2 regions of the Streptomyces sp. NPDC056835 genome follow, and region 2 is predicted to be linked to the other one. Evidence: riboswitches for the same ligand, from Rfam matches in the RefSeq annotation. Region 2 holds a riboswitch; the other holds the start of a gene.
The links. Region 2 has a riboswitch for glycine ahead of gcvT (glycine cleavage system aminomethyltransferase GcvT). Riboswitches for the same ligand answer to the same signal wherever they lie in the genome.
Positions count from the first base shown of each region.

Region 1: another riboswitch for glycine. It lies ahead of gcvP (aminomethyl-transferring glycine dehydrogenase); the one in region 2 lies ahead of gcvT (glycine cleavage system aminomethyltransferase GcvT).

Region 1 is NZ_JBHUBB010000035.1:82,347-85,514, reverse strand. Features, by position in the region: gene ACFRMN_RS31615 (DNA polymerase IV) at 1-1,155, shown strand, start outside; gene ACFRMN_RS31610 (PRC-barrel domain-containing protein) at 1,050-1,448, opposite strand; glycine riboswitch at 1,562-1,659, shown strand; gene gcvP (aminomethyl-transferring glycine dehydrogenase) at 1,838-3,168, shown strand, end outside.
Region 2 is NZ_JBHUBB010000017.1:36,576-39,743, forward strand. Features, by position in the region: gene glyA (serine hydroxymethyltransferase) at 1-113, opposite strand, end outside; gene gcvH (glycine cleavage system protein GcvH) at 130-507, opposite strand; gene gcvT (glycine cleavage system aminomethyltransferase GcvT) at 614-1,792, opposite strand; glycine riboswitch at 1,942-2,039, opposite strand; gene ACFRMN_RS20590 (AAA family ATPase) at 2,211-2,957, shown strand; gene ACFRMN_RS20595 (enhanced serine sensitivity protein SseB) at 3,037-3,168, shown strand, end outside.

The DNA.
Region 1 (3,168 bases), on a different contig from region 2:
GGTGAGCGGCTGCGCGGGGACATCAGGGCGGTGACGGGGCTCAGCGGTTCGGTGGGCCTCGCGGGGTCCAAGATGCTGGCGAAGATCGGCTCCGAGCAGGCCAAGCCGGACGGCCTCGTGCTCATAGAGCCGGGTACGGAGCGCGCCCTGCTGGGGCCCATGCCGGTGCGTACGCTGCCCGGCGTCGGGCCGGCGACGGGGGACCATCTGCGCCGGGCGGGCATGACCACGGTCGCCGATCTGGCCGAGGCGGGTGAGGACGAGCTCGTACGGCTGCTGGGGAAGGCCCATGGCGCCTCGCTGTACCGGATGGCGCTCGGGCTCGACGACCGGGCCGTGGTGTCCGAGCGCGACGCCAAGTCCGTGTCGGTCGAGGACACCTTCGATGTCGATCTGCACGACCGGGTCAGGGTGCGCACGGAGGTGGACCGACTCGCGGACCGGTGCGTCGAGCGGCTGCGGGCGGCGGGGCGTTCGGGGCGGACCGTCGTCCTCAAGGTGCGGCGGTACGACTTCTCGACCCTGACCCGTTCGGAGACCTTGCGCGGGCCCACGGACGACCCGGGGGTGGTGCGGGAGGCCGCGGGGCGGCTGCTGGAGTCGGTGGACACCACGGGTGGGGTACGGCTGCTCGGGGTGGGCGTGACGGGGCTCGCGGACTTCACGCAGGAGGATCTCTTCGCCCAGGCCCAGGCCCAGGCCGATGAGACCGCCGCCGCCCCGCACGCGTCGGCGGACTCGCGGGCGCGCGAGCCGGCGGGTGCGGAGCGGGCCGTCGGGGATGGGGCCGCGACGTCCGGAGCGGCGGCGGGCGGGAGCGGTGGGCCCGCGGAGGCTCCGGACGTGCCCGCCGAGCGGCGTTTCCCGGCGGGGCACGACGTACACCATCGCGAGTTCGGTGCGGGCTGGGTGCAGGGCAGCGGGTTGCGGAGGGTGACCGTACGGTTCGAGGAGCCGGGATCCGCGCCGGGGCGGGTGCGGACTTTCTGGGCCGACGACCCCGATCTGGAGCTCTCGGAGCCGCTGCCCCTGGTGCCGGCGGTGGCGGGTCAGTCGTCCTGGCCGGCCAGTCGTCCGAAGTCGCGATCGGAGTCACGGTCGGACAGCGAAGCGGGCCGTTCGGGTGACTCGGGGTCCGGAAGGGCCAGGCCGTAGTGGTGGTACAGCTGGAGTTCCTGGTCGGGGGAGAGATGCCGGCCGACACCGAAATCGGGGGCGTCCCGGATCAGCGCCCGCTCGAACGGGATCCGCAGACCGTCCTGGGAGAGCGTGCTGGGGGCAAGGGGGACGAAGGCGTCGCGACTGAAGAGTCCGGTACGGACAGCGGCCCACTCCGGGATTCCGGTCGCATCGTCGAGATACACCTCGTCCACTGTCCCGAGCTTATGGCCATTGCGGTCGAACGCCTTGCGGCCTATCAGACTGCGCGGATCAACGTCGGTCTCCACGGTCCCTCCAACTGGTCGCAACTGCTTGTGAATACTACAAAAGTGCAGAAGTCGGGCGTCGGCCACTCGAAAGTTGTGCCGAAGGTCGCGCTGGTAGGCTGGCAAGCGGCTGCTGACCCCGTGCGGGAGAGTCCTCCGGAAAGAAGGCCGGAGGCGCCGAAGGAGCAAATCCTCCCCGGAATCTCTCAGGCCCCCGTACCGCACGGACGAGGTCACTCTGGAAAGCAGGGCGGGCGTCGGACGGCATCCGCTCTCACCGACGGTGAAAGCCGGGCCGCCTCCGGGCGGGCCGGTGAAGCTCTCAGGTCGAGATGACAGAGGGGGAGGCCGTTCGGGCACCCGCGTCTCGGTGCCCCTCACAGGTCGCGTCGACCAGGAGGCCTCCCGTAATGACCGTCAACCGCATTCCGCTCTCCCAGCTGGAGCGAGGCACCCCCTTCGAGCAGCGCCACATCGGGCCCGACGCGCCGGCGCAGGCGAAGATGCTGGCTCAGGTCGGCTATGGCTCGCTCGACGAGCTGACCGCCGCCGCGGTGCCGGACGTCATCAAGAGCACGGAGGCACTGCGGCTTCCGGAGGCCCGTACCGAGGCCGAGGTGCTGGCCGAGCTGCGCTCCCTCGCGGACCGCAATCAGGTGCTCGCGCCGATGATCGGGCTCGGCTACTACGGCACGTACACGCCGTCGGTGATTCTGCGCAATGTGATGGAGAACCCGGCCTGGTACACCGCGTACACCCCGTACCAGCCGGAGATCTCCCAGGGCCGGCTTGAGGCGCTGCTCAACTTCCAGACCGTGGTGGCCGAGCTGACGGGACTGCCGACCTCGGGCGCCTCCCTGCTGGACGAGGGCACCGCCGCGGCGGAGGCGATGGCGCTCGCCCGCCGTGTCGGCAAGGTCAAGGGCGGTGTCTTCCTGGTGGACGCCGACGCCCTGCCGCAGACCATCGCCGTGATCGAGACCCGCGCCGAGCCGACCGGTGTCGAGGTCGTCGTCGCGGACCTGAGCGAGGGCATTCCGGCCGAGGTGGCCGAGCGCGGGGTCTTCGGTGTGCTGCTCCAGTACCCGGGCGCCTCGGGGGCCGTACGGGACATCAGGCCCGTGGTCGAGCAGGCGCACGGCCTCGGCGCGATCGTCACCGTCGCCGCCGACCTGCTCGCGCTGACGCTGCTCACCTCGCCGGGTGAGCTGGGCGCGGACATCGCGGTGGGGACCACCCAGCGCTTCGGGGTCCCGATGGGCTTCGGCGGACCGCACGCCGGATTCATGGCCGTACGCGAGAAGTTCGCGCGCAGCCTGCCGGGCCGGCTCGTCGGGGTGTCGGTGGACGCCGACGGCAACAAGGCGTATCGGCTGGCGCTCCAGACCCGCGAGCAGCACATCCGCCGCGAGAAGGCCACCAGCAACATCTGTACCGCGCAGGTGCTGCTCGCCGTCATGGCCGGGATGTACGCGGTGTACCACGGCCCCGAGGGGCTGCGGTCCATCGCGAGCCGTACCCACCGCTACGCCACGCTGCTCGCCGAGGGGCTGCGCGCGGGTGGCGTCGAGATCGTGCACGGCGCGTACTTCGACACGCTGACCGTCCGGGTCCCCGGCCGGGCCGCCGAGGTGGTCGCCGCCGCGCGTGAGGGCGGCGTCAATCTCCGCCTGGCCGACGCCGACCATGTCTCCATCGCCTGCGACGAGACCACCGGCCGTACGCAGCTGGCCGCCGTGTG
Region 2 (3,168 bases):
GAGGCGATCATTTCGAGCGTGGACTGCTGACGGTGGAGTTCGGCGTCGACGGCGGCGGCGACGTCGGGGTCGAGCTCATGGAGCGAGGCGTTCAGAAGCGACTTCGAAGACATCACGGTCCCTGGGGTCTCAGTTGCCGGAAAACTCTGTGTACTCATCGGCGCTGAGCAGGTCATCGGGCTCCTGCGCGACGCGTACCTTGAACAGCCAACCGCCCTCGAACGGGGCGGAGTTCACCAGTGAGGGGTCGTCCACGACATCCTGGTTCGTCTCGGTGACCTCACCGGTCACCGGGGCGTACAGATCGCTGACGGACTTGGTGGACTCCAGCTCTCCGCAGGTCTCGCCCGCGGTCACCGTGTCACCGACCTCGGGAAGCTGGGCGAACACGACATCGCCGAGGGCGTTCGCCGCGTACTCCGTGATACCGACCGTCGACACGCCGTCCTCGGCGGCCGTCAGCCACTCGTGCTCCTTGCTGTAGCGCAGCTGCTGGGGGTTGCTCATGACCTGAATTCTCCTGTACGCGGGGGTGTGGTGCGGAACAGCTGTCTTACGGACCGAGACGGCGCCCGGGTCAGGGACCCGACCGAGGGGCGTGCTGAAGTCCGTATCACTTCTGACGCTTGTAGAACGGCAGCGCCACGACGTCGTACGGCTCGTGGGAGCCGCGGATGTCGACCCCGACGCCCGCCGTGCCGGGCGCCGCGTGCGAGGCGTCGACGTATGCCATGGCGATCGGCCTGCCCAGGGTCGGGGAGGGGGCGCCCGAGGTGACCTCGCCCACGACGGCGCCGCCCGCGACCACCTGGTACCCGGCGCGCGGGACCCGGCGGCCCTCGGCGATCAGGCCGACGAGCTTGCGGGGCGGGGCGGACGCGGCGCGCTCGGCGGCGGCCCGAAGGGCCTCACGGCCGACGAAGGCGCCGCCGTTCGAGGTCTTCTCGAACTTCACGACCCGGCCGAGGCCGGCGTCGAACGGGGTCAGGGCGGTGGACAGCTCGTTCCCGTACAGCGGCATTCCGGCCTCAAGACGGAGCGTGTCGCGGCAGGACAGCCCGCAGGGCACCAGACCGACGCCCGCGCCGGCCTCGGTCAGCGCCTGCCACAGCCGCTCGGCGTACCGGGGCTCGACGAACAGCTCGAAGCCGTCCTCGCCGGTGTAGCCGGTACGCGCGATCAGCGCGGGAACACCGGCGACGGTGCCCGGCAGGCCCGCGTAGTACTTGAGCCCGTCCAGATCGGCGTCGGTCAGCGACTTCAGGATGCCCGGGGACTCGGGACCCTGGACCGCCAGCAGCGCGTACGCGTCGCGGTCGTCGCGTACCGCCGCGTCGAACCCCTCGGCGCGGGCGGTCAGCGCGTCCAGCACGGTCTGGGCGTTGGAGGCGTTGGCGACGACCATGAAGGTGTCCTCGCCGAGGCGGTAGACGATCAGGTCGTCCAGGATCCCGCCGTCCTCCCGGCAGATCATGGTGTAGCGGGCGCGGCCCACGGCGACGGCGCCGATATTGCCGACCAGCGCGTAGTCGAGGAGGTCGCCGGCCGCCGGTCCCGAGACGGTGATCTCACCCATGTGGGAGAGGTCGAACAGACCGGCACGGGTGCGGACGGCGTGGTGCTCGTCGCGCTCGCTCCCGTACCGCAGCGGCATGTCCCAGCCCGCGAAGTCGGTCATGGTCGCGCCCAGCGCGCGGTGCGTGGCGTCGAGGGCGGTGAGACGCGGGGTGCCGGGGGCGGCGGGGGTGCTGGGGCCGGGCGTGCTGGTGCTGCTCGGGGGGACATGGCTCATCGGTGTGACTCCCAGGGCATGACGGCGAGGACGATCCTCCCCATCTGTCATCGGAACCTGAGAGGTTCATCACGGCCACCCGTAGGAGGGCGGTCATGACTTGCACCTTGGGTGGAGCCGCGGAAGCGCGGCCCGCTTTTCAGATCTGCCTCATCCACGCGGTACGGGGCCTGAGAGATTCAAGGGAGGAACTTGCTCCTTCGGCGCCCGGCGCACACGGTGACCGGGACTCTCCCGCGCGGATTCAAACGGCCGGTATGCAGTTGGCGGGCACATCATCGCACGCATCACCGCCGAGCGGGACGCCCGGTCCGCAACTCGCCGTCCCCAGCAAAAAGCTTGTGACGCATTACCATTTCTTTACACTTCTTGGGCAAGGGTCATGGGCCAGGCCGACTGAGCTGACAGGGGGACGGCGATGATGTCGAAGGGGTCCGGAACGTACGCGACGACCACGGGGGTGCCGGCACAGACGGGCACAGCCGCAGGGCCCGGCGCACCCGCCCGGGACGGCGCGGCCCGGGACGGCGCGGCTCGCGTCGCGCGGATCGTCCGCGATCTGCGGGGGCGGGGCCCCACCGCGGCGGGGGGTGCGCGAGGGCGCGGTACGAGCGGTACGAAGAGCCTTGTCTTCGCCGAAGGCGATCTGGTGGTCGTCTCCGGGCTGCCGGGCAGCGGCAAGTCGACCTTGATCCGGCGGGCCGCCGAGGCGACAGGGATCGACTCCCAGGACGCCAGAGACCGCTGGGCCCGCCGGCTGCCGGGCGCCCTGCCCTACGCCGTCTACCGCCCGCTCGTCCGGATAGCGCACTACGCGGGCCTGTGGCGCGCGCTGGGCTCCGGCGAGAGCGTCGTCGTCCACGACTGCGGTACGCAGACGTGGGTACGGCGCCGGCTGGCCCGTGAGGCCCGCAGACGTGGCCGCCGGCTCCATCTCGTCCTTCTGGACGTCTCGCCCGAGGTGGCGCGCGAGGGTCAGCGGGAGCGCGGCCGGGGGGTGTCCGGCTACGCCTTCGCCCGGCACCGCCGCGCGGTCCGCCGCCTGCTCGCCGACGCCGAGACCGGGCGGCTCCCCCGGGGCTGCGCCTCGGCGGTCCTCCTGGACCGGGACGCGGCGGCGGCGCTGGAGCGGATCGCGTTCCCGGCCGCGCGGGCGGCGGATTGAGCGCCCCCGGGCAGGCGGGACTTCGGACTCACTCGTCTAAGGTGCTGCCGCGGGGGCGAGGGTGGCGAAGGAGAGCACGGTGAACACAGCATGGCCGGGCAACGAGCTGGAAGAGGTGCTTGGAGCCTCGCTCGGCGCCGACGCGGCGGGAGCACGGCTGGTCGAGGTCCTGGGGCGCAGTGAGGTCTGGGTACCGCTGCCCCAGGGCGGC